Regions from separate parts of the Streptomyces sp. LS-MS-L19 genome, predicted to be linked through region 3. Evidence: riboswitches for the same ligand, from Rfam matches in the RefSeq annotation. Region 3 holds a riboswitch; each other region holds the start of a gene.
What was found. A riboswitch is a leader RNA that binds a small molecule or an ion and turns the genes downstream of it on or off. The one in region 3 is predicted to bind cyclic di-AMP.
Positions count from the first base shown of each region.

Region 1: another riboswitch for cyclic di-AMP. It lies ahead of AC2XR2_RS06335 (C40 family peptidase); the one in region 3 lies ahead of AC2XR2_RS33000 (M23 family metallopeptidase).
Region 2: another riboswitch for cyclic di-AMP. It lies ahead of AC2XR2_RS26470 (transglycosylase SLT domain-containing protein); the one in region 3 lies ahead of AC2XR2_RS33000 (M23 family metallopeptidase).

Region 1 is NZ_JBYCLL010000001.1:1,468,072-1,478,178, reverse strand. It holds gene AC2XR2_RS06375 (LacI family DNA-binding transcriptional regulator) at 334-1,371, shown strand; gene bioD (dethiobiotin synthase) at 1,749-2,465, opposite strand; gene AC2XR2_RS06365 (adenosylmethionine--8-amino-7-oxononanoate transaminase) at 2,467-3,750, opposite strand; gene bioB (biotin synthase BioB) at 3,743-4,945, opposite strand; gene AC2XR2_RS06355 (8-amino-7-oxononanoate synthase) at 5,094-6,221, shown strand; gene AC2XR2_RS06350 (DUF397 domain-containing protein) at 6,261-6,482, opposite strand; gene AC2XR2_RS06345 (helix-turn-helix domain-containing protein) at 6,492-7,355, opposite strand; gene AC2XR2_RS06340 (ATP-binding protein) at 7,569-8,027, shown strand; gene AC2XR2_RS06335 (C40 family peptidase) at 8,554-9,027, opposite strand; cyclic di-AMP (ydaO/yuaA leader) riboswitch at 9,031-9,210, opposite strand; gene AC2XR2_RS06330 (hypothetical protein) at 9,543-9,848, opposite strand; gene AC2XR2_RS06325 (ATP-dependent Clp protease proteolytic subunit) at 9,856-10,107, opposite strand, start outside.
Region 2 is NZ_JBYCLL010000001.1:5,916,719-5,926,825, reverse strand. It holds gene AC2XR2_RS26475 (CocE/NonD family hydrolase) at 196-2,214, shown strand; cyclic di-AMP (ydaO/yuaA leader) riboswitch at 2,482-2,655, shown strand; gene AC2XR2_RS26470 (transglycosylase SLT domain-containing protein) at 2,660-3,142, shown strand; gene AC2XR2_RS26465 (HAD family hydrolase) at 3,146-3,958, opposite strand; gene AC2XR2_RS26460 (LacI family DNA-binding transcriptional regulator) at 4,107-5,135, opposite strand; gene AC2XR2_RS26455 (carbohydrate ABC transporter permease) at 5,166-6,035, opposite strand; gene AC2XR2_RS26450 (carbohydrate ABC transporter permease) at 6,032-7,027, opposite strand; gene AC2XR2_RS26445 (ABC transporter substrate-binding protein) at 7,024-8,361, opposite strand; gene AC2XR2_RS26440 (glycoside hydrolase family 53 protein) at 8,730-9,914, shown strand.
Region 3 is NZ_JBYCLL010000001.1:7,381,637-7,391,743, forward strand. It holds gene AC2XR2_RS32975 (DUF6082 family protein) at 1-288, opposite strand, end outside; gene AC2XR2_RS32980 (CobW family GTP-binding protein) at 610-1,692, shown strand; gene AC2XR2_RS32985 (DNA gyrase/topoisomerase IV subunit A) at 1,689-4,142, opposite strand; gene AC2XR2_RS32990 (M16 family metallopeptidase) at 4,568-5,968, shown strand; gene AC2XR2_RS32995 (M16 family metallopeptidase) at 5,965-7,353, shown strand; cyclic di-AMP (ydaO/yuaA leader) riboswitch at 7,563-7,725, shown strand; gene AC2XR2_RS33000 (M23 family metallopeptidase) at 7,739-8,500, shown strand; gene AC2XR2_RS33005 (GntR family transcriptional regulator) at 8,700-9,395, shown strand; gene AC2XR2_RS33010 (HPr family phosphocarrier protein) at 9,532-9,813, opposite strand; gene AC2XR2_RS33015 (bifunctional acetate--CoA ligase family protein/GNAT family N-acetyltransferase) at 10,010-10,107, shown strand, end outside.

The DNA of each region.
Region 1 (10,107 bases), 5.9 Mb from region 3:
GCGGGAGGGGTGGGTGCGGGTGACGTCGGTGAAGGTGAGAGACGGCTGGTCAGCGCACGGGCGCTGTCAGACCACCGTGAGTAAAGAGTCGAGCCCTGTCATGGCCGGTGCGGCTCCCGGCTCCTGAGTGGCTGTTCCCACTGCGGCTCCTACGGTCCGGTCCGCGACGCGGTGACGTCACGATCCCTGGGTTCCCGACCCGGCTGGATCAGGCCCCCTTCTGCTACGCTCTGCAGCGCTGCAAAAGTGTTAACCGAGAACTTGCCGCGCTGCAAGAGGTAACTCGGAGGAAACTTTCAGCGCTGCAAACGACATCCGGGACGAAGGTGGCATATGGCAAATGGCGTCACACTCCGCGACGTCGCGGCGCTCGCCGGCGTCTCCAGCCGGACGGTCTCCAATGTCGTCAACGGCTACGCACCGGTCTCCGAGGCCATGCGCGCCCGGGTGCAGAAGGCCGTCGACGAGCTCGGCTACCAGCCCAACGTCCTGGCCCGCAATCTCGCCTCCGGCCGGTCCGGCCAGATCGCCGTCGTGGTGCCGTACCTGGACACGCCCTACTTCGCCGAGCTGGCCCAGGGCATCATCCGGGCGGCCCGGGTGCGGGGCTACAACGTGCTGATCGACCAGACCGACGGGGACGCGGAGCACGAGAAGCTGTTCCTCACCCGTGGCTCCCAGCAGCTGCTGTTCGACGGCGTCATCTTCAGCCCGCTGGGGCTGGCCCAGTCCGACCTCGGCGAGCGCGACGCGAACCTGCCGCTGGTCGTGCTCGGAGAGCGGGTGAGCGACGGGGGCTTCGACCACATCGGCATCGACGACGTCACCGCCTCCCGGGAGGCCACCGAGCATCTGCTCGATCTCGGCCGGCGCCGCGTCGCCGCGATCGGCGATCAGCCCTACCGCACCGGCGAGGCCGCCCAACTGCGCACGCAGGGCTACCGGTTGGCGCATGAGCGGGCCGGGATCCCGGTCCGCGAGGAACTGATCATCTCCACCCCTCGCTTCAACCGCTCCGACGGCGCGAGCGCCATGGCCCACCTGCTCGACCTGGAGGAGCCGCCCGACGCGGTCTTCTGCTACAGCGACCTGGTGGCCCTGGGCGCCCTGCACACGCTGGCCGCCCGCGGGCTGCGCGTCCCCGAGGACGTCGCCGTGGTCGGCTACGACGACATCGAGGACGGCCGGTACTCGAATCCGCCGGTCACCACCATCTCGCCGGACAAGAAAATGATCGCCGAGACGGCGGTGGAGCGACTCCTCAAGCGCATCGGCAGCTCAACCCCTGTCCCCGGCATGGAAATCCGGGCCCCGCACCGACTCATCCCGAGGGCCAGCACCATGGGCAGCCGGCACGCGGCCGACGGGTGACCCGGCCGCGCCGACATGTCCCGCGTCGACGCCTTCCTCGCCGTCGCGGCGGGACGGTGACTTCGACGGGCGGCCGACGGCGGGTTCGACCAGCACGCAGCTCTCAAGGACGACGTCCCGCCGTGGCGGCCGTACGCAGGTCCGATCGCCACAGAGGCTGGTCGCGGGAAGCGAGACGCGGCCTTCCGTGACGTGGCCGACCGCGCCGAACGATCCCGGTCGGCAGTCGGTGGGCGCCTGTACGGTCGCCGAGGGCGCCACCGGGTGTGAGGCCGCCGTCCGCCCGACGCCCGACCCGCGCGGAGGGACCACGCCTGCGGGACGCGGCCATCCGGTCGGGTCGGTGGGACGGGGCCCATCGCAGACGGCCAGGCTCCTTACGGTGCCTCGCGTGCGCCGAACTCCGCCGCGTCCCAGGTCCCGTCCAGTCGTGGTGCCAGCCAACTCGGGGCCGTGGTACGGAAGTCGGCCGGTGCGAGTCGGCCCGCCCCGGCCGGCAGTGCGCCCAGCAGTGGGGCCCCGGCCACGTCCGGGAGGTCCGCGACATTGCAACGCGAGGCGAGATCGGGGGAGTCGGGCCAGCTGCCGATCACCACACCCGCCAAGTCCAGCTCACGGCGGCGCAGTTCACGGGCCGTCAGCTCCGTGGTGTTCAGGGTGCCCAGCCCGGCCGACGCCACGACCAGGACCGGCGCCCGCAGCAGCTGGGCCGCGTCGGCCAGCGTCCCGCCCTCCTCGTCGAAGCGCACGAGCAGCCCGCCCGCCCCCTCCACCAGCACCAGGTCGTGCTCGGTGGCCAGCTTGGCGGCGGCCTCGGCGACGCCGTCAGGGTGCACCGGCTCGAGTGCGGCCCGGCGCGCGGCCGTCGCCGGGGCCAACGGCTCGGGAAAACGGGCCAGTTCACCCTTCGTCACGGCACCCGCGAGCCGGGCCACCTCCTCGGCGTCCCCCGGCTCGTCCGGCCGTACACCGGTCTGCGCGGCCTTCAGGACGGCGACCGTCCGCCCCGCCGCGAGCGCCGCCGCGGCGACGGCGGCCGTGGTCACCGTCTTGCCGACCTCCGTGCCCGTGCCCGTGATCACCAGGACCGGCATGTCATCCCTCCTTCGCCGCGGCGCGCACCGCGCGCGCGATCCGTGCCACGTCCTCGTCGCCGGTGACGTACGGCGGCATGGTGTAGACGAGGTCGCGGAACGGCCGCAGCCACACGCCCTCGCGTACGGCGGCCTCCGTCGCGGCCCTCATGTCGACCTCGTGGTCCAGCTGCACGACCCCGATCGCGCCGAGCACCCGTACGTCCTTCACCCCTGGGAGCTCACGCGCGGGGGCCAGCCCGTCCCGCAGTCCCGCCTCGATCCGCTTGACCTCCGCGAGCCAGTCCTGCCCGAGCAGCAGCCCGATCGAGGCGCAGGCCACCGACGCGGCCAGCGGGTTGCCCATGAAGGTCGGACCATGCGCGAGCACCGGGACCTCGCCCCGCGAGATCCCGTCGGCCACCCGGGGCGTGCACAGGGTGGCCGCCATCGTCAGGTAGCCGCCGGTCAGTGCCTTGCCCACGCACATCACGTCCGGCGTCACCGCCGCGTGCTCCGCCGCGAACAGCGCGCCCGTGCGCCCGAACCCGGTCGCGATCTCGTCGAACACCAGCAGCACGTCGTGCGCGTCGCACGCCTCGCGGAGCACCCGCAGATACGCGGGGGAGTGGAACCGCATCCCGCCCGCGCCCTGCACCACCGGCTCCACGATCACCGCGGCCAGTTCGTCCGCGTGCCGCTCGATCGCCGCACGCAGCTGGTCGGCGTACGACTCCTCGTACGCGGCCGGGGGCGCGTCCACGAACACCTGGCGGGGCAGCACCCCGGACCACAGTTCGTGCATCCCGCCCTCGGGGTCGCACACCGACATGGGCTGCCAGGTGTCGCCGTGGTAGCCGCCCCGCCAGGTCAGCAGCCGCCGCTTGCCGGGACGGCCCAGCGAGCGCCAGTACTGGAGGCACATCTTCACCGCGACCTCGACCGACACCGACCCCGAGTCGGCGAGGAACACATGCTCCAGGCCCTCGGGAGACATGTCGACAAGGAGCTTTGACAACCGTACGGCGGGCTCGTGGGTGAGTCCGCCGAACATCACATGGCTCATCCGCCCGAGCTGCTCGCGCGCGGCCTCGTTCAGCACCGGGTGGTTGTAGCCGTGGATCGCCGACCACCAGGACGACATGCCGTCCACGAGGTCACCGGAGGAGGTGCGCAACCGCACCCCGCTCGCCGACTCCACGACGAGCGGGTCGACCCGGCCGGGCATCGGACCGTACGGATGCCACACGTGCCGCCGGTCGAGCGCCAGCAGCTCCGTCACCGGCAGGCCGGGCAGATCAGGCATTGGGCGCGAGATCCGTTCCGGCGCCTCGACGGCGTACGGCCACCAGGTCGGTACGGGGCTCGCTCACCGCCGGCGCCGAGGCTGCCGTACCGCAGACGCCGCCGCCCGCGTGCGACCCGCACCCGGCGCTCTCGGCCGCCTCCGAGCCGCAGCCACCGCCCTCGTGCGACCCGCAGCCGCCCCCGGTCGTCACCCGGTGCTCCGGCAGCGTCACCTCGCCCGCGCCCTCCACCTCGAACCCGGCGTCGGCGATCATCTCCAGGTCGGCCTTGCCGGCCTGGCCCTCCGTGGTGAGGTAGTCGCCGAGGAAGATCGAGTTGGCGAGGTGCAGGGCGAGGGGCTGCATGGTGCGCAGGTGGACCTCGCGGCCGCCGGCGATGCGGACCTCCACGTCCGGGCAGACGAACCGGACCATCGCCAGGATGCGCAGGCAGCGCTGCGGGGTGAGGTTCCACTCCTTGGCCAGCGGGGTGCCCTCGACCGGGATCAGGAAGTTGACCGGCACCGAGTCGGGGTCCAGCTCGCGCAGCGAGTAGACGACGTCGACGAGATCCTCGTCGGACTCGCCCATGCCGGCGATCAGACCCGAGCAGGCGGACAGGCCGGCCGCGTGGGCCTTGTTCACGGTGTCCACCCGGTCGGCGTAGGTGTGGGTGGTCGTGATGTCGCCGTAGGTCGACTCGGACGTGTTGAGGTTGTGGTTGTAGGCGTCCGCGCCCGCCTCGCGCAGCCGCTCGGCCTGGCCGTCGGAGAGCAGACCGAGGCAGGCGCACACCTCCACGCCCTCGTTCTGCTCCTTGATCGCCTTGATGGTGCCCGCCACCCGGTCCACGTCCCGGTCGGTCGGCCCGCGCCCGGAGGCCACCAGACAGACCCGCTTGGCGCCACCGGCGAGACCGGCCGCCGCGGCCTGGGAGGCCTGCTCGGGCTTGAGCCAGGTGTACTTGAGGATGCCGGTCGACGAGCCGAGCCGCTGGGAGCAGTACGAGCAGTCCTCGGGGCACAGCCCGGACTTCAGGTTGACGAGATAGTTGAGTTTCACCCGCCGCCCGAACCAGTGCCGGCGCACCTTCCCGGCCGCGGCCACCACATCGAGCAGCTCGTCGTCGGACGTGGCCAGTACGGCCAGCGCCTCCTCGCGGGTCGGCAGCTCGCGCCGAAGCCCCTTGTCCACCAGCGTGTTCAGCAGGTCCATGAGAGCCGATCCTGTCCTACGGACCCGCCTTCGGCCAAGGTAGGGACCGAACAACTCACCCGCTTTGACGTGTGGGTATTGCCACACCGTGGGTAGCGTTTGCTGCCGCTAGGGTCTGTCCGTTGTCTACAAAAGCACCGGAGGACCCATGGCGTTCGGCTGGATCGACGAGCAGGCGGCCGCGCGCCGGCGGGCCGGACTCGTACGGACCCTGCGGCCCCGGCCGGCCGACTCGCCGCTGCTCGATCTCGCGAGCAACGACTACCTGGGCCTGGCCCGCCACCCCGAGGTCGTGGCGGGAGCGGAGGCGGCCGTCCGGACCTGGGGCGGCGGCGCCACCGGGTCGCGGCTCGTCACCGGCACCACCGAGCTGCACACCGAACTCGAGCGCGAGCTCGCCGACTTCTGCGGCTTCGAGGCGGCGCTCGTCTTCTCCTCCGGTTACGCGGCCAACCTCGCCGCCGTCACCGCGCTCGCGCCGCACGGCTCGCTGATCGTCTCCGACGCGGGCAACCACGCCTCCCTCATCGACGGCTGCCGGCTGGCCCGCGGGACGACCCAGGTCGTCGCGCACGCCGACCCGCAGGCCGTCCGCAAGGCGCTCGGTACGCATGACGGGCCCGCGGTCGCCGTGTCCGACACCGTGTTCTCCGTCGACGGGGACGCGGCACCGCTGGCCGGTCTCGCCGCGGCCTGCCGGGAGTACGGCGCGGGCCTGGTCGTCGACGACGCGCACGGCCTGGGCGTGCTCGGCGCCGGCGGCCGCGGGGCCCCGCACGCGGCGGGGCTCGCGGGCGCCGACGACGTGGTCGTCACGGTCACGCTGTCCAAGTCGCTCGGCAGCCAGGGCGGTGCCGTGCTCGGCCCCGCACGGGTGATCGAGCACCTGGTCAACGCGGCACGGACGTTCATCTTCGACACCGGTCTGGCCCCCGCGGCGGCGGGAGCCGCCCTCGCGGCACTGCGCCTGCTCGGCCGTGAGCCCGAGCGGGCCGCACGCGCGCGTGAGGTGGCGACCGGACTGCACGCACGTCTGACCGCCGCGGGTCTGGAAGCGGTACGTCCGGACGCCGCGGTGGTCTCGGTGCGCGCGCCCTCCCCGGAGGAGGCCGTGCAGTGGGCGGCCGACTGCCGGGCCGCCGGGCTCTTCGTGGGCTGTTTCCGGCCCCCGTCCGTGCCCGACGGCATCTCACGGCTCAGGCTGACCGCCCGCGCGGACCTCTCCGAGGAGCAGATCGAACGCGCTGTACGGGTGATCGGCGAGACACGACCATGAGTCGGCGTGACACGGCCGTGCGCCTGGGTGGACCGACGGTCAGAACGCGGCTGTGAAGCCCGCCCAGCTCTCGGGGGAGAAGAGCAGCGCGGGTCCGTCCGGGTCCTTGGAGTCGCGTACGGCGAGCAGCCCGGCCCAGGGCCCGGCCGACGGCCTCGCCGTCTCGACGCAGTTGTTCGCTCCGGTGCTGTAACTGCTGCGCAGCCACCGCACTTCACACAGTTCGGTACTGGAAGGAACGTGCCGAGGCAGTGCAGACATGGTGCCTCCTTACGCGCCGTCACCTAATCCGGCGATGTAATCCAACGAGTCCTCGGGCGAAAGGGCGTGGCCCTGAAGGGTGTTGAAGGCCTCGGTGTAGGCCTCCAGGTCTTCTTTCCGTTCGAGGTAGAGGCTACTCGTCAAGTGGTCGAGAACAACCACGTCCAGATCAGAAGTGCTCGAAAATGAGAAGATTACGAAAGGGCCGGTGATACCCACATGCGCCCCGGCCGTGAACGGCAGTACCTGCAGGCGCACTTGTGGCAGCCGGGCCGCCTCGAGGAGTCTGCGCAGCTGCCGGGTCATCACCTCGGGGCCGCCGACCTCCCGGCGCAGCACCGCCTCGTCCAGGACGGCGCTCAACTCCAGTGGCCGCTCGGCGCGCAGGACGTCCTGACGGGCCAGCCGCACCTCGACCAGCGCGTCGAGCCGCTCGTCGTCGAGCCCGTCCACCGCGGCCCGGGTCACCGCGCGGGCGTACTCGGGCGTCTGGAGCAGCCCGGGCACCACCGAGGTCTCCAGGGTGCGCATCGCGCTCGCCTGGGACTCCAGACTGATGAAGTCCCGGTAGGTCGGCGGGAGTACGCCACGATAGGCGTGCCACCAGTGGTGCCGGCCGCCGCCGCCCTCGTCGGAACCCGCCAATACCAGCAACAGCTCCCGCAGATCCGCGTCCGTCACGCCGAAGGCGTCGAGGAGTAACCGCACATCGGCCGGTTTCACCCCGCTGGCACCCGTCTCGATCCGGCTCACCTTCGACTGGTGCCAGCCCACGAGCCGGGCCGCCTCACCGCTGGTGAGGCCCGCACTCGCGCGCAGCGCACGCAGTTCGGCGCCCAGCTTTCGACGGCGCACCGCGGGACCGTGCTGCATGCGCTACTCCTTACTCCCTACGAGCCGCCCAAATACGGTCTCGCGTCGCAGAGTTCACCGCTTCGAGCGACAGATATATGCATATCTTGGTGGATCGGCACCCGTCGCCGCCTCGGTAATGGCACTCTGGCGAAGAACCACCAGTCCGGGACCGTACTCGAACCATCCGCACCGTGTCGGACTCCGGTCCCGTGGGAAAGGGACGACGTCGCCATGGCAGATCACCTGGAAGCATCCGTCACTCTGCCGAGCGAACCCGCCTCGGTCTCCGCGGCCCGCACCTACGTCCTGAGCACACTCGCAGAGTGGGGGCTGCCCTCGTCCACGGACACCGCCGAGACCGTCCGGCTCATCGTCTCCGAACTCGCCACCAACGCCGTACAGCACACCTTCGGTCAGTCACCCACCTTCACGGTGGACATCGAGCTGGACCGTGACGAACAACTGCGCATCGGGGTGACCGACAGCCACCCCCGCTTCCCCAAGCGCCTTCCGGCCGCGGTCCAGCAGGACAACGGACGCGGGATGGTGATCATCCGCTGGCTCACCGCGGAGTGCGGCGGAAAACTGAGAGTCAGGCCCACACGGGAGGGCGGCAAGACCGTCTCCATCGAACTCCCGTGGACGGTCCCGGCCCAGCCGGTCCCGGCGGCGGGCCAGCAGGAGCCGTAGAACCCACGACGGGGACCGAGCGCGACGCCCGGGGCCCGGCAGGAGGCATCGGTAGGCGTCCGTGGCGGCCGCCGCCTCCCGGCCCGATGAACGACCGAGTTCGTACGACGAACTGGCGAACTCAGGGCGCATGGATGCGCAGCTGCTCGCCTTCACCCGGCGCTGGGCCTCGTGGCCGGACTACTGCTGCACACCGCGCTCGCGGTGGCCGGGGCGCGGAGGTGCTCACGGCCTTTCAGGGGCTGTTCCGGGCGCTGTGTGTTGTACCTGGGGGCGGCGCCACCCTGGCGGTGTTCTGGAGACGCGTCCGGGGGCCGTCGTCGGCGTCGGCGCAGTCGCGCGCCCGCTGCGGCGGGGGGTCGTCGCCAATGCGCTCAACCCCAAAGCCGCGCTGATCGTGGTCGTACTTCGTGGACCGGCGGCACCGGAGGCGCGCTCACGGCTCTCGGTGTGCTGCCGCCGGCCCAGCCTCCGGGAGACCCGAGGGGCCGGCGGCAGGTCAGGTTGCCGCCGGCCCCTCGGGGCGTCACTTGACCCGGCCGTACCAGACGCTCTTCGTCCAGATCTTCTGCAGTCGCACCACGTCCCCGGTCTTGGGGGCGTGCCAGATCTTTCCCTTCCCGGCGTAGATGCCGACGTGGTAGACGTTCGAGCCCGAGTGGAAGAACACCAGGTCACCGGCCTTGCGGCTACCGGCGCCGATGTGGCGGGTCTTGTTGTACTGCTGGGCCGCCGTCCGCGGGAGCTTCTTGCCCGCCTTCTTGAACGAGTACAGCGTGAGCCCTGAGCAGTCGAAGCGGCGTGGCCCCGTGGCGCCGTACTTGTACGGCGATCCCTTCTTGGACGCCGCGACCTGAAGCGCCTTCGTCGCCGGCGTCGCGGCGGCGGCGTCGGCTGCGACGCCCGGAACCACGACGGAGCCGCCCACAGCGGCCATGGCGAACGCCGAGACCGTACCGGCCCGGACCATCAGCGACGGGACACGATTGAGCGCAGTCATGCGCAACCCTTCGTCAGCCGCCTGTGAAGGATGACCTGTCGGATTCGGGCTGGCGAAGTTGCCCGGCCGCTGACGCGGCTTCACCCCAAGGGCTGCTCGGCCCGGTCATGGCGTGACCGTCCCGGCGACCCGTCGTGCTTGGGTCCTCCACTCCTGCCGATCCACTTCTGTCGACCGGTCATCCAGGCGGCGGCAGGACTCGGCGTCCGCCCGGATCGCCCCGCCGCTGCGGCGGGGTCTTGTCGTCAGACAGGGATCTTGGCGCACGGAAGTGCGAAAAACCCAACGGAACCGTGGATTTGTGTTGTTACTCACCACTCACCCGTTTGGGTGAACACCCCTTCGAACGCAGGGGTGTCGAGCGCCCGAGGAGCCTCCGACCAGCACAGAAACTCCTCATTCCGCTCTCGTGTCACACGCGTTGCGCGACCCTGACGGTCGCGAAAAAGGAGCCGCGCCTCCTCCAATAGGGGGTACGTCGTTCGGCCCGTTTCAGCTCAGCCGCGGACGCCTCGTCAACTGTCGTCGGCGGGCGGCACGGTGACCCGGGCCGTGCGCCGCTCCCCGTCCAGCACCCGCAGGGCCCGGGCCAGCGTCGCGGTGTGCAGCTCGCGCTCACCCCGGGCGTGCATCACGACCAGGGCGTCACGCAGCTCGGCCGCCCTGCTCACCAGCGCCTGCGCCGCGCGCAGTCCGCCGTAGGTGTCCTCGTGCCGCGCCGGGTTGATCCGGCCCAGCAGGTCGACGACGTCGAGATAACGGTCGATCAGCTCGCCCTCGGCACGCGTGAGCGCGGGCAGCGGTGGCAGGTCCGGGATCATCTACGGCTCACCTCGCGCCCGGCGTGGTGCGCGAGGACTTGCGGCTCGGGACGATCGCGTCCGCGAGGCCGTAGTCCAGGGCGCCCTGCGCGTCGAGGATCCTGTCCCGCTCGATGTCCGCGCTCACCTGCTCGGGGTCGCGCCCGGTGTGCCGCACGAGCAGCTCCTCCAGGCGGGCCCGGACCCGGATCAACTCGTCGGCCTGGATGGCCAGATCACTGGCCTGCCCCTGCACCGGCTCGGTCAGGGCGGGCTGGTG
Region 2 (10,107 bases), 1.5 Mb from region 3:
TCTCCTGTCTGCTGGTGTCTTCTGGCGGTTATGCGGAATGTCGATAGGTCGCTGCCATCACTCGAGTCAGCGTATCCGGTCACCTTTGGATCACCGATAGCGCCCGCCCCGTCCATGCCAGGCGGTATCGGATCACGACCGGTATGTTTTTGATCACCTGAAAAGAACGGACATCTATCTCCTTATAGGGAAATGATGCACATCCGTACGTCCTTCCCCCACGAGACGACCCACGAGGACGTCCGCATCCCGCTGTCCGACGGGACGCGGCTGTACGCGCGTGTGTGGCGGCCGCTCACTCCCGAACCGGTACCCGCGATCCTCGAATACCTGCCGTACCGCCTCGCCGACCGGACCGCGCCCCACGACCGGCAGCGCCACCCGTGGTACGCGGGCCACGGCTACGCCTCCGTGCGGGTGGACGTGCGCGGGCACGGCGACAGCGAGGGCGTGCCGGGCGACGCGTACTCGGCGACCGAGCTCGCCGACGGGGTCGAGGTCGTCCACTGGCTGGCAGCGCAGCCGTGGTGCGACGGCGGGGTCGGCATGTTCGGCCTCTCCTGGGGCGGCTTCACCTCCCTGCGGATCGCGGCCCTCGCGCCCGAGCCGCTCAGGGCGGTCGTCACCGTCTGCGCCACCGACGACCGCTACGACAACGACGTGCACTACAGCGGAGGTTCCGTCCTCGCGGTGGACACGCACGCGTGGGCGGCGACGATGCTCGCCCACGTGTGCCGGCCGCCGGACCCGCTCCATGTCGGCGACGCCTGGCGGGACATGTGGCTGAAGCGCCTGGAGGCCGTGGAGCCGGTGCTCCACACCTGGCTCGGGCACCAGACCCGGGACGCCTACTGGCGGCACGGCAGCGTCCGCGAGGACTACGGCGCGATCGACGCGGCCGTCCTCGCGGTGGGCGGCTGGCACGACCCGTACCGCGACACGGTCCTCCGGCTCGTCGAGCACCTGCCCGCCGACCGGGTCCGGGGGATCATCGGCCCCTGGTCCCACCAGTACCCGGACCGCGGCCTGCCGCCCGGCCCGGCGATCGGCTTCCTCCAGGAGACCCTGCGCTGGTGGGACCAGCACCTCAAGGGCGTCGACACCGGCGTCATGCGGGAACCGCTGCTGCGTTCCTACGTCAGCGACTCCCACCCCCCGGCGACGGTCTACGGCACCCTGCCCGGCCGCTGGGTCGGCGAGCCCGCCTGGCCCTCCCCCCACGTCACGACGGTGTCGTACGGCCTCCAGGGCCCCGCCGTGCTGGTCCGTTCGCCGCAGCACACGGGGGTGGACGCCGGCCGGTTCGTCCCGTTCGGGAACGACGCCGATCTGCCGCCGGACCAGCGGGAGGAGGACGCCCGCTCGGCCTGCTTCGAGTTCGCGGTGGGCGAGGAGACGTGGGTGCTGGGACGGCCGCGGGTGCGGCTCAGGGTGACCTCGGAGGTGTCGCGCGGGCAGGTCGTCGCGCGGCTGTGCGATGTCGCCCCGGACGGCTCCTCGACACTCGTCACGCGCGGGGTGCTCAACCTGTCGGCGCGCCTCGGCCGGGACCGGGTGGTGCCCTGGGAGCCGGGGGCCACGCAGGAGGTGACCTTCGAGCTGAACGGCGTCGGGCACGCCTTCCCGCCCGGGCACCGGATCCGGCTCGCCGTGTCCTCGGCGTACTGGCCGTGGATCTGGCCGCAGCCCGAGTCGCGGGCGGGCTTCACCGTGGACCCCGCGGGCAGCTTCCTCGAACTGCCGGTCCGCGCGCGTGAGGCGTCCCCGGACATCACGTTCGAGGAGCCGGAGAAGCCCGCGCCGCCGGGGGACACCCGCGGCGTGGCCGCGGACGGATGGAGCCCGGCCACCCTGGACGAGCCGCGCCCCGAGCGCCTGGTCGTGCGTGACGTGGCCAAGGGCGAGTGGCGTCTGGAGGTCGATCCCCGCTACGGCGGCACGCACGTGCACCCCGACGGGCTGGAGTTCACCGAGGACGCGCTGGAGACGTACACGATCGACGAGCAGGACCCGCTGTCCGCCCGCACCCGCTCGGACTGGTCGATCCGGCTGCACCGCCCCGAACTCGCCTGGGACACCACCGTGCGCACCCGCTCGGAGATCAGCTGCGACGGGACGGACTTCTTCACCTCGAACGAGGTGATCTGCACCGACGGCGGCGAGGTGGTCTTCCACCGGACGTGGGAGAAGCGGATCCCACGGACGGCCAGTTGACTATGAGTTGAGCCTCTTGCCCGTTTTGCGCGTCTTGCGCACAGGCGTGATGTGACTCACTCGGGCTGACGGTCCGACGGATATCCGGAATCCATCAATCCGCCTTTTTCGGCGCGCCAGTTGAGGCTTGCGACCGCAAAGGATCAAGTGCCCCAAATGCCCCCGACCAAGGTCAATAGGCACGGCATGTGAATTCGCCACTTGTTCCGGACATGTGCTCTCGCATACGTTCCCGGCCTGTCGGGCGGACGCCGAATCCTGCCGCCGCCCGTACACCCACCGAGAACCACGGCAGGAGCGGGGGACCCAGGTAAGCCGCCGGACCGGGCGTCTTCGGACATACCGGTACGGCTTGGGGTGAAGTCATGCCTTTTACGGGCATGGCCGGGCAACTCCCCGCCCGAACCCGACAGCTCACCTCGCAGGCGACGGAGAGGAATTCGCCATGCCTGCTGCCGCTCAGCACCGCGCTCCCCGCACGAGCCGTCTCGTCCGCAAGCTCGCCATCGCCGGCACCGGAGTCGCCGTACTCGCGCTCCCCCTCATCGGCGCGACCACCGCGTCCGCGGCCACCCCGGCCGTGCAGACCGCGACCACCCTCGGCTACGCCAACAACCTCGACGGCTGGATCCGCGCCTCCCTCGCCGTCATGGCCGAGCACGGCATCCCCGGCTCCTACGACGGCATCTACCGCAACGTCATCCGCGAGTCCTCCGGCAACCCCTACGCCATCAACCTGTGGGACTCCAACGCGGCCGCCGGCACGCCCTCCAAGGGCCTGCTCCAGGTGATCGACCCGACCTTCAACGCCTACCACGTGGCCAACACCTCGTGGGACCCGTACGACCCGGTCGCGAACATCACCGCGGCCTGCAACTACGCGGCCCAGCGGTACGGGTCCATCGACAACGTGTGGGGCGCGTACTAGGAACTACGCCTCACTGAACAGTCTTTCGAGGACGACGGCGATGCCGTCGTCCTCGTTCGACGAGGTCACCTCGTCGGCCACGGCCTTGAGTTCGGGGTGGGCGTTGGCCATCGCGACGCCGTGGGCCGCCCAGTCGAACATGGGGATGTCGTTGGGCATGTCCCCGAAGGCGATCGTCACCTCGGGCCCCAGGCCCAGGTGTTCGGCGGCCAGCGCGAGACCGGTCGCCTTGGTGATGCCGCATGGCTGGAGTTCGACGGTCCCCGGGCCCGACATGGTGACCGTGGCCAGCGAGCCGACCACCGAGCGCGCCGTGACCGCCAACTCGTCGTCGGACAGGTACGGGTGGCGCAGCAGCACCTTGCTGATCGGCTCGCACCACAGGTCGTCGCGGCGGCCGACCCGCACCGCGGGCAGGGTCGGATGGGGCATCAGGTAGCCCGGCTCGATGAGGGTCAGCCCGTCGACACCGTCCTGGTCCACCGCCGCGTACACCTGCCCGACCTCGGCCTCGATCTTCCCGAGCGCGGTCTCGGCCAGCTCCCGGTCCAGGGTCACCGACCACAGCAGACGGTCCGCGCCGGCGTCGTACACCTGCGCGCCCTGCCCGCACACCGCGAGCCCCGTGCTGCCGAGGTCGTCGAGGAGCGGCCGCACTCTGGGCGCCGGCCGTCCTGTCACGACGAGGTGCTGGGCCCCGCGCGCCGCCACCCTCGCGAGCACGGCCAACGACCGGTCGGAGAGGGTGTCGTCGGCGCGGAGCAGCGTGCCGTCCAGGTCGGTGGCGATGAGTGAATATGCGGGGGAGGCGGCCATGATCAGAGAATACGGATGGTTGGCCCCTCCGACTCGACGCGAACCGGACGGCTGCTGCTTTCACATCTGTTGACGGCAGTTCCGGTTCCGGGGGCGTGGAGGGGCGGGTGGGGCCGGACGGCCACTCCCCTGCTCCCCTTCTTCGGCGCTACGCCGAGTCCCGCACCACCAGTTCGGTCGGGAGGATGACCCCTGCCGTGTCCTCGCCGGCGATCTGGGCCAGGAGCATGCGGACCATCTCGGCGCTGATGCGGTCGAAGGGCTGGCGCATGGTGGTGAGGGCCGGGGCGATGGCGGTGGCCGCGGGTGAGTCGTCGAAGCCGCCGACAGCGATGTCATCGGGGACCGAACGCCCGGACTGCTGAAGGACGTTGACGACGCCGAGGGCCATGAGGTCGGAGGCGACGAAGACGGCGTCCATGTCGGGGGCCTGGGACAGCAGGCGCCGGGCCGCGCGTTCGCCACCGCTGCGCCGGAAGTCGCCCTCCACCACGAGCGCCGGGTCGTAGGGCAGACCCGCTTCGGCGAGCACGTCCCGGTAGCCGGCCAGCCGGTCCGGGCCGCCCGGCATGTCCAGCGGCCCGGTGACCATGCCGACGCGCCGCCGGCCCCCTTCGAGGAGATGCCGGACCATGTCCTGCGCGCCCTCCCGGTCGGCGGCGGCCACGTAACTCACCTTGGAGCCGAGCCCGATCGGCTTGCCGCACACCACCAACGGGATCCCCGCGTCGTGGAGTTCGGCCGCGACCGGGTCACCGCTGTGGTTGGACAGCAGCAGCACCCCGTCGACGTGGCCCGAGGTGATGTACCGGGTCAGCCGGCGCCGGTCGTCGTCGCTCTCGGCGAGCATCAGCAGCAGCGGGATGTCGTGCTGGGCGAGCCGCTCGGTGCAACCCCGCAGCAGGACGTTGAAGTTGGGGTCCTCGAAGAACTTCTCCTGCGGTTCCGTCAGCAGGAACGCCACCGAGTCCGACCGGCCCGTACTGAGGCTGCGGGCATGCCGGTTGACCACGTACCCGGTCTTCCTGATGGCGGACTCCACGGCCCGCCCGGCGGCGGGCGAGACGTAGTGGCCGCCGTTCAGGAAACGGGAGACGGTGCCCCGCGACACGCCCGCCTCCCGGGCGACGTCGTGGATGGTGGGGGGCCTGCGGCGCCCGTTCGCACTGGTGGTCATGTTCCTCGTTCGTGGAAGTGGGCCGGGGTCTCAGGCCTTGACCGAGCCGCTCAGCAGGTCCAGGGACCAGAACCGCTGGATCACCAGGAAGAGCCCGATCAGCGGCAGGATCGCGAGCAGACAGCCGGTGATGACCAGGGTGTAGAGGGCCGGCTGCGAGGCGCCCTGGGCGAGCAGCGTGTAGAGGCCGAGGGTGATCGGGAACTTCTCGTCGTCGGCGAGCATGACGAAGGGCAGCAGGAAGTTGTTCCAGATGCCGACGAACTGGAAGAGGAACACCGTGATCAGGCCCGGCATCATCATCGGTACGGCGATCCGCGAGAAGATCCGCCACTCGCTCGCGCCGTCCATGCGGGCCGCCTCCATCAGCTCGGCGGGCACCGACGCGGCCGCGTAGATGCGGACCAGGTAGACGCCGTACGGCGAGAGGATCGACGGCAGCAGCATCGACCAGTAGGAGTCGGCCATGCCGAGCTTCGACAGCAGCAGGTACTGCGGTACGGCGAGCACGATCGACGGGACCAGGACGCCGGCCAGGATCATCTTGAAGACGGCCTCGCGGCCCCGGAACGCGAACCGGCCGAGCGCGTAGCCGCCGGCGGCGGAGACCGCGGCCGAGAGCAGGGCGCCGAGACCGGCGTAGAAGGCCGAGTTGGCCATCCACCTCCAGAAGATGCCGTCCCGGTAGGCGGTCAGGTCGCTCAGGTTCTGGAGGAAGCCGGAGCCGGGGGCGAAGGTGAAGGTGGAGAAGAGCTCCGAGCGGTCCTTGGTCGCCGCGATGACCACCCAGGCGATGGGGATCGGGCAGTACAGCGCGCCGAGGAGCAGCACGAGCGTGGGCACCCAGGCGGTGCGGCGCGTCTTCGCGGTCGGGTCGGCGGTGAGGGTGAGCGGGGTCATGCCCGGTCCTCCCGGGTGTAGCGGTCGGAGATGCGCAGCAGGGTGAAGGAGAGGACGAACGTGGCCAGGGCCAGGACGACCGCGGTGGCGGAGGCTCCGTAGATGTCGGACTGGAGGAAGGCCTTGTCGTAGATGGCCATCAGGGGGCTCCACGAGCTGGGCAGGCCGTTGGTGAGCGGCTTGAGGGCCATCGGCTCGGTGAAGACCTGGAGGGTGGCGATCACCGAGAAGAAGAAGGTGAGCACCAGGGAGGGCATCACGATCGGGATCTTGATCCTCAGGGCGATCTTCAGGTCGGTGGCGCCGTCGATCCTGGCCGCCTCGTAGATGTCCGGCGGGATGGCCCGCAGGGCGGTGTAGATGACGATCATGTTGAAGCCGGTGCCGCCCCAGACCGCGATGTTCGCGAAGGAGAGGTAGAGGTTGCCGCCGTCGAACAGGTCGGGCTGCGGGAGGCCGAACTTGTCGAGCAGGTAGTAGAAGGGGCTGACGTCCGGCAGGTACAGGAAGCCCCACATCAGGGCGGCGATGATGCCCGGCACCGCGTACGGCAGGAAGATCATCAGCCGGGCGAAGGGCGCGCTGCGGGCCTTCGGGGTGTCCAGCATCAGCGCGAACAGCAGCGCGAGGCCCAGCATGGTCGGGATGACGATGAGGCCGTAGCCGAAGGCGCGCAGGACGCTGTGGCCGAACTCGGAGTCCTTGAGGACGTCGGTGTAGTTGCCGAGGCCGTTCCAGACCTGCTGCCGGGCGCCCTTGCCGAGGCCGATGCCCTTGACCTGGACCTTGTGCAGGCTCAGCCAGATCGCGTACCCGATGGGCACCACGGTGAAGGCGGCGAAGAGGGTGAGGGTGGGCACCAGGAACCAGTACGGTGCGCTGCGGCCACGGCGGCGGGGGCGGCTGGGGCGGACGGACTGGGCGGTGCCGGTGCCGTCCGCCAAGGGCGCGACCTCGGTGAGGTCGGCGCCCTTGAGCGGAGCGCTGGTCATGCCTCGGTCACCTCGAAGCCCTGCTTCTTCATGTCGGCGAAGGTCTTCGACTGCACGGTGGCGAGGGCGGAGTCGAACTGGGCTTCCTTCTTCGCCTTGGTGGCCTTGCCGAAGGCGTCCTGGAAGGTGGTGTAGGCGGTGTTGACGTTGGGGCCCCAGGCAGCGGCGGCCGTGGTGGCGGCGATCTCGCCGGCCGTGGTGTAGAAGTCCGCCTGGTTCGAGAAGAACTCCGGCGTGGTCAGGACGTCACCGGACTGGCCCTTCGTGGCCGCCGGGTAGATGGCGACCTCCTTGACCAGGGCGGCCAGCGCCTCCGGGTCGGTGTTCAGCCAGGTGGCGAACTTGGCGGCGGCCTCGGCGTGCTTGGAGTCGGTGGAGACACCGGTGGAGGAGCCGCCCCAGCTGCCGGTGACGTTCTCGCCGGACTTCCATTGCGGCAGCGGGGCCATGCGCCACTTGCCCTTGGTGTCGGGCGCGGAGGAGACCAGCACACCGGGCGCCCACACGGCCGAGACCCATGCGAGGTGGGTGCCCTTGTTGAGGGCGTTGTTCCAGGCCGGGGTGTACATCGGCTGGTTGTCGATGACGCCCTCCTGGACCAGGCCGCCCCAGAACTCGGCGACCTGCCGGGTGGCCGCGTCGTCGATGCCGACGGTCCACTTGCCGCCCGAGTCGACGGTCCACCACTTGCCGCCGGCCTGCTGGGAGAGGCCCGCGAACAGACCGGGGTCGTTGGCGGAGAAGGTGGTCAGGTAGGCGTCCGGGACGGCCTTCCTGGCGGCGCGGGCGGTCTCGGCGAACTCCGTCCAGGTCTTCGGGACGCTCAGGCCGTGCTTCTTGAAGAGGTCCTCGCGGTAGTAGAACATCAGCGGCCCGGAGTCCTGCGGGATCGCGTAGAGCGCGTCCGTGCCGAGCGTGACCATGCCCCAAAGGCCCTCGGCGAACTGGGACTTGGTGTCACCGGCGTACTTGGAGATGTCGGCCAGCACGTCGTTGGAGACCAGGGTGGGCAGCGACTGGTACTCGACCTGGATGAGGTCGGGGGCGTTGCCGGCCTTCTTCGCGGTGATCAGCTTGGAGAGGATCTCCTGGCCGCTGGCCTGCTTGGACACGGTGACCGTGATGTCCGGGTTCTTCTTGTTCCAGATCGCGGCGACCTTCTCCATGTTCGGAGCCCACGACCAGTAGGTCAGCTTGACCGGCCCGCTGTCGCTGCCGCCGGAGTCGTCGTCGGAACCGCCGCAGGCGGCGAGGGTGCCGGTGAGGCCGAGGGCTGCGGCCCCGGCAAGGATGCTGCGCCTGCTGATCTGGCGGCGGTTGATCGACATCTTCATCTCCCCTGACTTGGAACCAGCCGGTCCCGGACCTTCCGCGTACGCGGCAACCGCCGTGGGGGGAGGTTCTGCGGACGGGTCCGTGAGGCTGTGCGCGAGGGCCGCGCGGCTCTGTGATCGTGCACAGTAGAGAATTGTTTCAGCCCCTTGTCAATGGCGGGGGCGTGGGGTTACCTACTTGTTGCCCGCCGATGACAGGGGCGAGGGGAGCTGTGCACGATCACAGAAAATGAGGGTTTTCTCGGTCGTACGGTGTTTCCGCCGGCTCCCCTCGCCCCGTTCCCGGCGCTCCTCCGGCCGCGGGGCTCACCGCCGCGGCGGTGTCGCCGTGACCATCCGTGTGACCGTCCGTGAAAGGACCCTTTGACATGCGCAGACGCAGTGTCCTCACCGCAGCCGGTGCCGCCGCGCTGGCCGCTCCGGTGCTGGGGGCGGCTCAGGCCGTGGCCGCACCTGGCTCCGCCGGGGTTGTCGGTGCCGCCGGGGTTGCCGGTGCCGCCGGTTCGTCCGGTGCCCGGCGCCTGGAGATCCGGGGCGTGGACATCTCCTCGCTGCCGAAGAACGAGGACCACGGAGCGGTGTACCGGACGGCCGACGGCCGCTGTGAGGACCCGGTCCGGCTGATCGCGCGGGCCGGTGTCACCCACGCCCGCCTCAAGGTGTGGGTGAACCCGGCCGACGGCTACAACAGCAAGGCGCACGTCCTGCCGCTCGCCCGCCGTCTCAAGCGGGCCGGTGTCGGCATCTGGATCGACTTCCACTACTCCGACAGCTGGGCCGACCCGGCGCACCAGACCAAGCCGGCGGCGTGGGCGGGGCTGGACGTGGCGGGTCTGTCCCGGGCGGTGTACGACCACACGGCCGATGTGCTGGGCGCCTTGCGGAGGCAGGGCACTCCGGCCCAACTCGTGCAGATCGGCAACGAGTTGAACGGCGGGCTGATCTGGCCCGAGGGCAACTGGGAGCACTTCGACACCATGACCGCCTTCCTCAAGGCCGGTCTGAGCGCGGCCCGCGACACCACCCCGCGCGTCCGCACGATCCTGCACCTGGCGAACGGCGGCGACAACGGGCTGTACCGCTGGTGGTTCGACAACGTGGTGTCGTACGGCGTCGACTTCGACGTCATCGGGCTCTCGTACTACCCGTTCTGGCACGGCCCGATCGAGAACGCGGCCGCCAACATGGCCGACATCACGGCGCGTTACGGCAAGCCGTGTGTGATCGCCGAGACGGCGTACCCGTTCACGCTGGAGAGCGAGGACGCCGTCAACGACATCATGAACGACCCCTCCCAGCTGACCGAGGGCTACCCGGCCACGCCCGCGGGCCAGGCCGCGTGGCTGCGCACGGTCGCCGACCTCGCCGCCGGCGTCCCCGGCGGACAGGGCCTCGGCTACTGCTACTGGGAGGGCCTGTGGACCTACCGCGCGGGCAGCGGCTGGGACCCCACGGACCCGTCCTCGGGCAACGCGTGGGAGAACCTGGCCCTGTTCGACTTCCAGGACAGGGAGCTCCCGGGGCTGCGGACGCTGGGGCGGTACCGGTCGTAGACGCTTTGGGGTGGGCCGGGCTTGTGGGGGGTGGCGGGCGCTTTGGGGTGAGCCCGGGTTGTGCGGTGTGGCGGGCGTTTCGGGGTGGGCCCGGGCTGTGCGGTGTGGCGGGCGTTTCGGGCCGCGGGGTCCGGCGCGCCCCGGCCGCAGGGTTCAGCGGACCTCGCCCGCAGCGTCTGACAGGGGGGTGTCC
Region 3 (10,107 bases):
TTCCCGCAGACTGATCGCACCGATCCGATGCGCGTGCAATGCGTTGATGTACAGGGCATTGGCGAACAGGAACTGCCTCTGCTTCTCCCTGGGCACGTCGGAATCGTAAGTGTCCAGTACGGCGGTCAACGTCGGATCGTCCATGGCCTTGCACAGGAGGTCGAAGTGCAGCCGATGCCGCTCGCTCTGCGCACGCTGCTGCCGCCGTCGCACGCCCAACAGGTAGGCGGCAGCCGAAATCCCGGTCGCGGCGCCGAGCCTGCGTACCGCGCGCTTCTGTGTGGCCATGTCATCCCCGATTCAAACGGCCGTCCGCCGGTCGTCGGGGTGCGGGTCGACTGATGGGGACCGGCGAGCGGTGGGCGGCGCTTGCCGTCTCCCAGGGTGCCGAGCGGCTCTGATCGGCGGGGGAGGCGGAGAGGAGGCGCACGGAGGGAAGTGAGGGTCGCACGAACCGGCGCCTTGCCCAACGTCTGCCCCGCGAGCGCTGCTAACAATCGTTCACTGAGAGGGGATTGTTCCGGCTCGTATCCTGGTCCGGCATTCACAGCTCGTCCGTGCGCCGGGACCGCGATCCGGTGCACGCAGCAGCGCGAAAGAGGTCGCACGTTGAGTCAGCCGAGCGGGAGCCCCCGGCAGATCCCGGTCGTCGTCCTCGCCGGATTCCTGGGATCCGGCAAGACCACCCTCCTCAATCATCTGCTCCACCGCAGCGGCGGCAGCCGGATCGGCGCCGTCGTCAACGACTTCGGTGCCATCGAGATCGACGCCATGGCCGTCGCCGGCGCGCTCGGCGACTCCACCGTCTCCCTCGGGAACGGCTGCCTGTGCTGCGCCGTCGACGTCAGCGAGCTCGACGGGTACCTGGCCAAGCTCGCTCACCCCGACGCCGGCATCGACGTCATCGTCATCGAGGCCAGCGGCCTCGCCGAGCCGCAGGAACTCGTCCGCATGGTGCTCGCCAGCGAGGAGCCCGGCATCGTCTACGGCGGTCTCGTCGAGGTCGTCGACGCCGCCGAGTTCGACGGCACCCGCGCCAAGCACCCCGAGCTCGACCGGCATCTCGCCCTCGCCGACCTGGTCGTCGTCAACAAGCTCGACCGGGCCGCCGACGCCGAGCGCGTCCAGGAGACGGTTCGGTCCCTCGTCGACCGCGCCGCCGTCGTCCCCGCCACCTACGGCCGCATCGACCCGGAGTTCCTCTTCGACTGCCGCCCCGGCGAGGAACGCATCGGACAGCTCACCTTCGACGATCTCGACGATCTCGACGGCCTCCACGACCACACCGACATACACCGTCACGACGACCACCTGCACTCCGGCTACGACAGCGTGTCGTTCCGTTCCGCCGTGCCCATGGACCCCCGCCGGCTGATGGCCTTCCTCGACACCAGGCCGGAGGGGCTGTACCGGATCAAGGGGTACGTCGACTTCGGGCCGTACGACGTCCGCAACCGTTACGCCGTCCATGCCGTCGGCAGCTTCCTGCGGTTCTACCCGGAGCCCTGGGGCGCCGGGGACGAGCGTCTCACCCAGCTCGTCCTCATCGGCTCCGGTATCGACACCCGCGCGCTCCACGAGGAACTGGAGGCGGGCAGGCAGAACGCCCCGCACACCGCCGACGAGGCCGGTATGTGGGGCGTCCTGCGTTTCGTGCAGGGGACGGAAGAGGATCCCGACGAACCGGCCTAGACCGGCCCCGCCACGACCGACACCGTCTTCCCGAGCGACACGCCCGAGCCGTCCCGGCGCGGGTCCATCTCCGGGAGGTCGGCCGGGGTGCCGTTCTTCTGCGCGGCACGGGCCGGGACGGCGCCCGCCCAGGCCAGGGACAGGCAGTCCTCGCCCTTCAGGAACCGCTGGCACCGCACACCACCGGTGGCGCGGCCCTTGCGCGGGTACTGGTCGAACGGCGTCAGCTTGGCCGTCGTCTGGACCGAGTCGTCGAGCGTGCCGCGCGAGCCCGCGACCGTGAACACGACCGCGTCCGCCGCCGGGTCCACCGCGGTGAACGAGATGACCTTCGCGCCCTCGGTCAACTTGATGCCCGTCATACCGCCCGCCGGACGGCCCTGCGGCCGGACCTGGGAGGCCTGGTAGCGCAACAGCTGCGCGTCGTCGGTGATGAAGACCAGGTCCTCCTCGCCCGTGCGCAGTTCCACCGCGCCGACGATCCGGTCGCCCTCCTTGAGCGTGATGACCTCCAACTCGTCCTTGTTGGACGGATAGTCGGGGACCACACGCTTGACGACGCCCTGTTCGGTGCCGAGCGCCAGACCGGGGGAGGACTCGTCCAGCGTGGTCAGGCAGACCAGCGTCTCGCCGTCCTCAAGGGAGAGGAACTCCGCCAGCGGGGCGCCCCCCGCGAGGTTCGCCGCCGACTCCGGGAGCTGCGGCAGGTCGATGACGTTGATCCGCAGCAGGCGGCCCGCCGAGGTCACCGCGCCGACCTCGCCCCGCGCGGTGGCCGGCACCGCCGAGACGATCACGTCGTGCTTGGCGCGCTTGCCGCCCGCCTCCTCCGGGAACGGCTCGCCGTTGGCCGTACGGCCCAGCAGCCCCGTCGAGGACAGCAGCACCCGGCACGGGTCGTCCGCCACCTGGAGCGGAACGGCGGCGACAGGAGCCGTCGCCCCGGCCTCCAGCAGCACCGTGCGCCGCTCGGTGCCGTACTTCTTGGCGACCGCGGCCAGTTCGGCGGAGACCAGCTTGCGCAGCTCGGCGTCCGACTCCAGGATCCGGGTCAGCTCCGCGATCTCCGCGTTGAGGCGGTCCTTCTCCGACTCCAGCTCGATGCGGTCGAACCGGGTCAGGCGCCGCAGGGGCGTGTCCAGGATGTACTGCGTCTGGATCTCGCTCAGCGAGAAGCGCTCGATCAGGCGCTCCTTCGCCTGTGCGGAGTTGTCGCTGGAGCGGATGATCCGGATGACCTCGTCGATGTCGACCAGGGCGGTGAGCAGGCCCTCGACCAGGTGCAGCCGGTCGCGCCGCTTGGTGCGCCGAAACTCGCTGCGGCGGCGCACCACTTCGAAGCGGTGGTCGAGGTAGACCTCAAGGAGCTCCTTGAGGCCGAGCGTGAGGGGCTGCCCGTCCACCAGCGCCACGTTGTTGACGCCGAAGGACTCCTCCATCGGCGTCAGCTTGTAGAGCTGCTCCAGGACCGCCTCCGGCACGAAGCCGTTCTTGATCTCGATGACCAGGCGCAGGCCGTGGGCGCGGTCGGTGAGGTCCTTGACGTCGGCGATGCCCTGGAGCTTCTTCGCGCCGACCAGGTCCTTGATCTTGGCGATCACCTTCTCCGGACCGACCGTGAAGGGCAGCTCGGTGACGACCAGGCCCTTGCGGCGCGCGGTCACCGTCTCCACCGACACCGTCGCGCGGATCTTGAAGGTGCCGCGGCCCGTCTCGTAGGCGTCCCGGATGCCCGAGAGGCCGACGATCCGGCCGCCGGTGGGCAGGTCGGGGCCAGGGATGTGCTTCATCAGGGCGTCCAGATCCGCGTTCGGGTAGCGGATCAGGTGGCGGGCGGCCGCGATGACCTCGGTGAGGTTGTGCGGCGCCATGTTGGTGGCCATGCCGACCGCGATGCCCGAGGCGCCGTTCACCAGGAGGTTGGGGAAGGCGGCGGGCAGCGCGCCCGGCTCCTGCTCCTGCCCGTCGTAGTTCGGGGCGAAGTCGACGGTGTCCTCGTCGATCGACTCCGTCATCAGGCTCGCGGCCTCGGCCGCCCGGCACTCGGTGTACCGCATGGCGGCCGGCGGGTCGTCATTGCCCAGCGAACCGAAGTTCCCGTGGCCGTCGATCAGCGGCACGCTCATCGAGAAGGGCTGGGCCATGCGCACGAGGGCGTCGTAGATCGACGCGTCCCCGTGCGGGTGCAGCTTGCCCATGACCTCGCCGACGACACGTGCGCACTTCACATAGCCGCGGTCGGGGCGCAGGCCCATCTCGTTCATCTGGTAGACGATGCGCCGGTGCACCGGCTTGAGGCCGTCGCGGGCGTCGGGGAGCGCGCGGGAGTAGATGACCGAGTACGCGTACTCGAGGTACGAGCCCTTCATCTCGTCCACGACGTCGATGTCGAGGATCCGCTCCTCGTACGAGTCGTCGGGCGGCGGGGTCTTCGTGCTGCGGCGGGCCATCGCTGCCGGCTCCTCTTTTCTGGTCGCTCGCCTACGGGTCGCTCACATCGGCCCTTTGGCTCACTCTTGCTGAAGCGTGAACAGGATCTGACGCGGACCATTGTGGACCGCGGCACTGACAGTCCGGGCCAGGACCCGGCTCAGCCGCTCGGCCGACGACCATCACGCCGCCCGGCCGACCGCCGTCACGCCGCCTGACCCGACGACCGTCACGCCGCCCGGCCGACGATCACCGGGCCGCCGGCCCGGCGACCGCGCAGCGCCCTGCTCACGGTTGCCCGCAGGCTACGCGATCCGCTGTGGGCGTACGCGCCCCGGGAACTTCACCGAGGGTCCGCACGCTTGCATACAGTGGCAGGACCGGCAGGAAAACAGCTCCACGAACCGCGGTTTCCACGACCGCGACCGCGATCGAAGGGACGTACATGCCCATGGGTCACACGGCCACAGACCAGGCAGGCACCGGGGGCCTGACAGCGACCGAGCACCGCCTGGCCAACGGGCTGCGCGTGGTGCTCTCCGAGGACCACCTGACCCCGGTCGCGGCGGTGTGCCTCTGGTACGACGTCGGTTCGCGCCACGAGGTCAAGGGGCGTACCGGCCTTGCTCACCTCTTCGAGCACCTGATGTTCCAGGGTTCGAAGCAGGTGCACGGCAACGGGCACTTCGAGCTCGTCCAGGGCGCCGGCGGCTCGCTCAACGGCACCACCAGCTTCGAGCGCACCAACTACTTCGAGACCATGCCGACCCACCAGCTGGAACTCGCCCTCTGGCTGGAGGCCGACCGCATGGGCTCCCTGCTGGCCGCCCTCGACGACGAGTCGATGGAGAACCAGCGCGACGTCGTCAAGAACGAACGCAGGCAGCGCTACGACAACGTCCCCTACGGCACCGCGTTCGAGAAGCTGACCGCGCTCGCCTACCCGGAGGGCCACCCCTACCACCACACCCCGATCGGTTCCATGGCCGACCTGGACGCGGCCACCCTGGAGGACGCCCGCGCGTTCTTCCGCACCTACTACGCGCCCAACAACGCCGTCCTGTCGGTCGTCGGCGACATCGACCCGGAGCAGACGCTCGCCTGGGTCGAGAAGTACTTCGGCTCCATCCCCTCCCACGACGGCAAGCAGCCCCCGCGCGACGGCACCCTGCCCGACATCATCGGCGAGCAGCTGCGCGAGGTCGTCGAGGAGGAGGTCCCCGCGCGCGCGTTGATGGCCGCCTACCGGCTGCCGCACGACGGCACCCGCGAGGCGGACGCCGCCGACCTCGCCCTGACCGTCCTGGGCGGCGGCGAGTCCTCCCGCCTCTACAACCGGCTGGTACGGCGCGACCGTACGGCCGTCGCGGCCGGCTTCGGCCTGCTGCGGCTGGCCGGTGCGCCCTCCCTGGGCTGGCTGGACGTGAAGACCTCCGGTGACGTCGAGGTGCCGGTCATCGAGGCCGCCATCGACGAGGAGCTCGCCCGGTTCGCCGCGGAGGGCCCCACCGCCGAGGAGATGGAGCGCGCCCAGGCACAGTTGGAGCGCGAGTGGCTGGACCGGCTCGGCACCGTCGCGGGCCGCGCCGACGAACTGTGCCGCTACGCCGTCCTGTTCGGCGACCCGCAGCTCGCCCTGACCGCCGTGCAGCGCGTCCTGGACGTGAGCGCGGAGGAGGTGCAGGCGGTCGCCAAGGCCAAGCTGCGCCCCGACAACCGCGCGGTGCTCGTCTACGAGCCCACCGCCCCGGCCGAGATCGCCGACAGTGCCGAGGACGCCTCCGAGGACCCGGAGGCCGCGGCGACCGTAGAAGCCACCGACGAGAACGAGGAGGCGGCCAAGTGACCGAGCTCGCCGCGATGGAATTCCACCCGCAGCCGCAGGCGGGCGAGCCCAAGGTCTGGGCCTTCCCCGCCCCCGAGCGAGGGACGCTCGACAACGGCCTGACCCTCCTGCGCTGCCACCGCCCCGGCCAGCAGGTCGTCGCCGTCGAGGTGCTCCTGGACGCGCCCCTGGACGCCGAACCGGCCGGCCTGGACGGCGTTGCCACGATCATGGCGCGTGCCTTCTCCGAGGGCACCGACAAGCACTCCGCCGAGGAGTTCGCCGCCGAGCTGGAGCGCTGCGGCGCCACCCTCGACGCACACGCCGACCACCCGGGCGTCCGCCTCAGCCTCGAAGTGCCCGCCTCCCGGCTGGCCAAGGCGCTCGGTCTGCTGGCCGACGCCCTCAGGGCGCCCGCGTTCGCGGACAGCGAGGTCGAGCGGCTCGTCACCAACCGCCTGGACGAGATCCCGCACGAGCTGGCCAACCCCTCGCGCCGCGCCGCCAAGGAGCTCTCCCGGGAGCTCTTCCCGGCGGACTCGCGCATGTCGCGCCCGCGCCAGGGCACCGAGGAGACCGTCGAGAACATCGACTCCGCTGCCGTACGCGCCTTCTACGAGAAGCACGTGCGCCCCGCCACCGCGACCGCCGTGGTCGTCGGCGACCTCACCGGCATCGACCTGGACGCGCTGCTCGCCGACACTCTCGGCTCCTGGACCGGTTCCCAGGCCCAGCCGCGCCCGGTGCCGCCGGTGACCGCCGACGACACCGGACGGGTCGTCATCGTGGACCGCCCCGGCGCCGTGCAGACGCAGCTGCTGATCGGCCGTATCGGCGCCGACCGGCACGCACGCGTGTGGCCCGCGCAGGTGCTCGGCACGTACTGCCTCGGCGGCACCCTCACCTCCCGCCTGGACCGCGTCCTGCGCGAGGAGAAGGGCTACACCTACGGCGTACGGGCGTTCGGGCAGGTCCTCAGGTCCGCGCCGGACGGCTCGGGCGCCGCGATGCTCGCCATCAGCGGCTCGGTCGACACCCCCAACACCGGTCCCGCCCTGGACGACCTGTGGAAGGTGCTGCGCACGCTCGCCGAGGGCGGTCTCACCGACGCCGAGCGCGATGTCGCCGTACAGAACCTCGTGGGTGTGGCGCCGCTCAAGTACGAGACCGCGGCGGCCGTCGCGAGCACGCTGGCCGACCAGGTCGAGCAGCACCTGCCGGACGACTACCAGGCGACGCTGTACCAGCAGCTCGCCGCGACCGGCACCGTCGAGGCCACCGCGGCCGTCGTGAACGCCTTCCCGGTGGACCGGCTGGTGACGGTCCTGGTCGGCGACGCGGCCGCCATCAAGGAGCCCGTCGAGGCGCTCGGCATCGGCGAAGTCAAGGTCGTGACGGCCGAGTAGAGGAAGCGCGATCTAGGGGCCCTGGTGACGGAAGCGTCACCAGGGCCCTTTCGACACCCAGGTCTCTTAGATGTCCGAATTGGGGCGGAGGTTGCCTGTCTGCCCTGTGGGATGCGCTACAAAAACCGTGATCGGTTTGGGGATTGAAAGTTGCCCCGCTTAGCGTCCTCTGGGCTGTCCGTCAGGCACCGAGCCGCGTCCGCGGCACCGGACAGTCATCGCCGAGTCCCCGTACGGCGCGAGCCAGGGGAGCCGGGGACCCACCACACGTCCCTGGGGTGAATCGGGCGCCCGCGCACCGCGAGGGGGCCCGTAGGAGACCTTCCTGCTCCGAACCCGTCAGCTAACCCGGTAGGCGAGAAGGAAGGAAAGGACCAGCCACCACATGGCGTTCACCTGCGCCACCGGGAAGCACCGTCGTCCCAGCCGCATGAAGCGCACCACCGCCCGCGCCGCGGGCGTCGCCGCCCTCGCCACCACCGGCGTCATCGGCACCATCGCCGCCCCGGCGCTCGCCGCCGACAACTCCGTCAGCTCCGTCGAGCAGAGCGGCCTCATGCCCGTCGTCAGCACCGGCGAGTCGCTCGCCGCGCAGATCGACGCCCAGGCCGTGGCCCAGGAGCAGGCCGCCGCGCAGAAGAAGGCGGCCGCCGAGGCCAAGCGCAAGGCCGAGGCCAGGGCCAAGGAGATACGCGAGGCCAAGGAGCGCGCCGCCCGCGAGGCCGAGCGCAAGCGCCTCAACGCCTTCGTCGCCCCGATCTCCGGCTCCTACATCTCCACCGGCTACAAGAGCGGCGGCTCCCTGTGGTCGTCCGGCAGCCACACCGGTGTCGACTTCCACGCCGCCAGCGGCACCTCCGTGCACGCGGTCGGCCGCGGCACCGTCGTGGAGGCCGGCTGGGGAGGGTCGTACGGCAACAACATCGTGATCAGGATGGCCGACGGCACGTACACCCAGTACGGCCACCTGTCGTCCATAGGCGTCTCGGTCGGCCAGTCCGTCACCCCCGGCCAGCAGATCGGCCTGTCCGGCGCGACCGGCAACGTCACCGGGCCGCACCTGCACTTCGAGGCGCGCACCAGCCCCGAGTACGGCTCGGACATCGACCCCGTCGCCTACCTGCGCTCGCACGGCGTCAACGTCTGACGCCCCCGGCGCGACTCCCGCGCGATCCCCACGAGGCCCCGGCTCCCGCGAGCCGGGGTTTCGTCGTTTCCGCCGCCGTGTTGTCCAAAAAATATCCCCGGATTCCGGCCCGCCGTCGGAAATTCCCGCGGATTGCAATAGAGTCACTGAACACACGTCAATCGGCGACGTTTCACGGGGATTAAGACGGAGGTCGGACATGCGTATTCCGGCGCACTCGGTATGCACGGCGATCCGGGACGACATCGTCGCCGGTGTCCACGAGCGCGGCAGCCGGCTCACCGAGGAACTGCTCGCCCGTCGCTACGGCGTCTCCCGCGTCCCCGTCCGGGAGGCCCTGCGCACCCTGGAGGCCGAGGGCTTCGTCGTGACCCGGCGGCACGCGGGCGCGTGCGTCGCCGAACCCACCGAGCAGGAGGGCGCGGACCTCCTGGAGATGCGCATGCTCCTCGAGCCGCTCGGCGCCTCCCGGGCCGCCCAGCGGCGCACCGAGGCCCATCTGAAGGTGCTGCGCGGCCTGGTCCGGCTGGGCCAGGAGCGGGCCAGGCGGGGCAACAGCGAGGATCTGCGCTCCCTGGGGAGCTGGTTCCACGAGACGCTGGCCCAGGCCGCCGGCAGCCCCGCGATGACGTCGATACTGACCCAGTTGCGGCACAAGATCGCCTGGATGTACATCGTGGACGCGCCCGCCGACCCGGTGGAGTCCTGGGCGGAGCACGGCGCGATCGTGGACGCGGTGGCGCGCGGGGACGGCGAGCGCGCGCGGGCGATCACGGCCCTGCACACCGAGCGCTCGAGCGCGGCGCACCGGCCGCGGTTCACCTCGGGGGCGGATCGCGCCGACCGTGTGAGGACCTCGCAACATCCTGTAAACGTGACGGGTCTGCGGCATTAACACGGGCGCCGTATACAAAGAGGGGGCAATTCGTGGGGCAGTAATTCTGCTGCCCGTGAAAGGGAAATGCGAAGGGCCCGCCCGATAATTCGGACGAGCCCTTCGACTGTTTTTACCGCGCTGTGCCCCGGAGAACTCAGACGGTCTCGGGAAGCTCCTCGAGTCCCTCGGCGACCAGCTTCGCGAGCCGGTCGAGGGCCGCGTCCGCGCCCTCGGCGTCGGAGGCGAGGACGACCTCCTCGCCGCCCTGGGCGCCGAGGCCCAGAACGCCCAGCATGGAGGCCGCGTTGACGGGGGTGCCGTCGGCCTTGGCGATCGTGACCGGGATACCTGCGGCCGTGGCGGCCCGGACGAAGATGGAAGCGGGGCGGGCGTGGAGGCCCTCGGCCCAGCCGACGTTGACGCGGCGCTCAGCCATGTGATGCTGCCCTTCGGTGTTCAGGGTTGTCTAGACCAGTTTCCCACACGTGAAACGTCTCCGGACAGGACCGGAGTCCTCCCGGGGTGAGTCGTCGGACCGCGGCCTCGGCCCGACATCCGTCCTCGCGCTCTCGCGCGCGTTCTCCACAGACTGCCTCGCGCCGTTGTCGTACGCGAGCCGTACTCTGGGGCCCATGCAGAGCGCGTCGGACCGGCACGAGTACCCCGCCCACTGGGAGGCCGACGTAGTGCTGCGCGACGGCGGCACCGCGCGCATCAGGCCCATCACCGT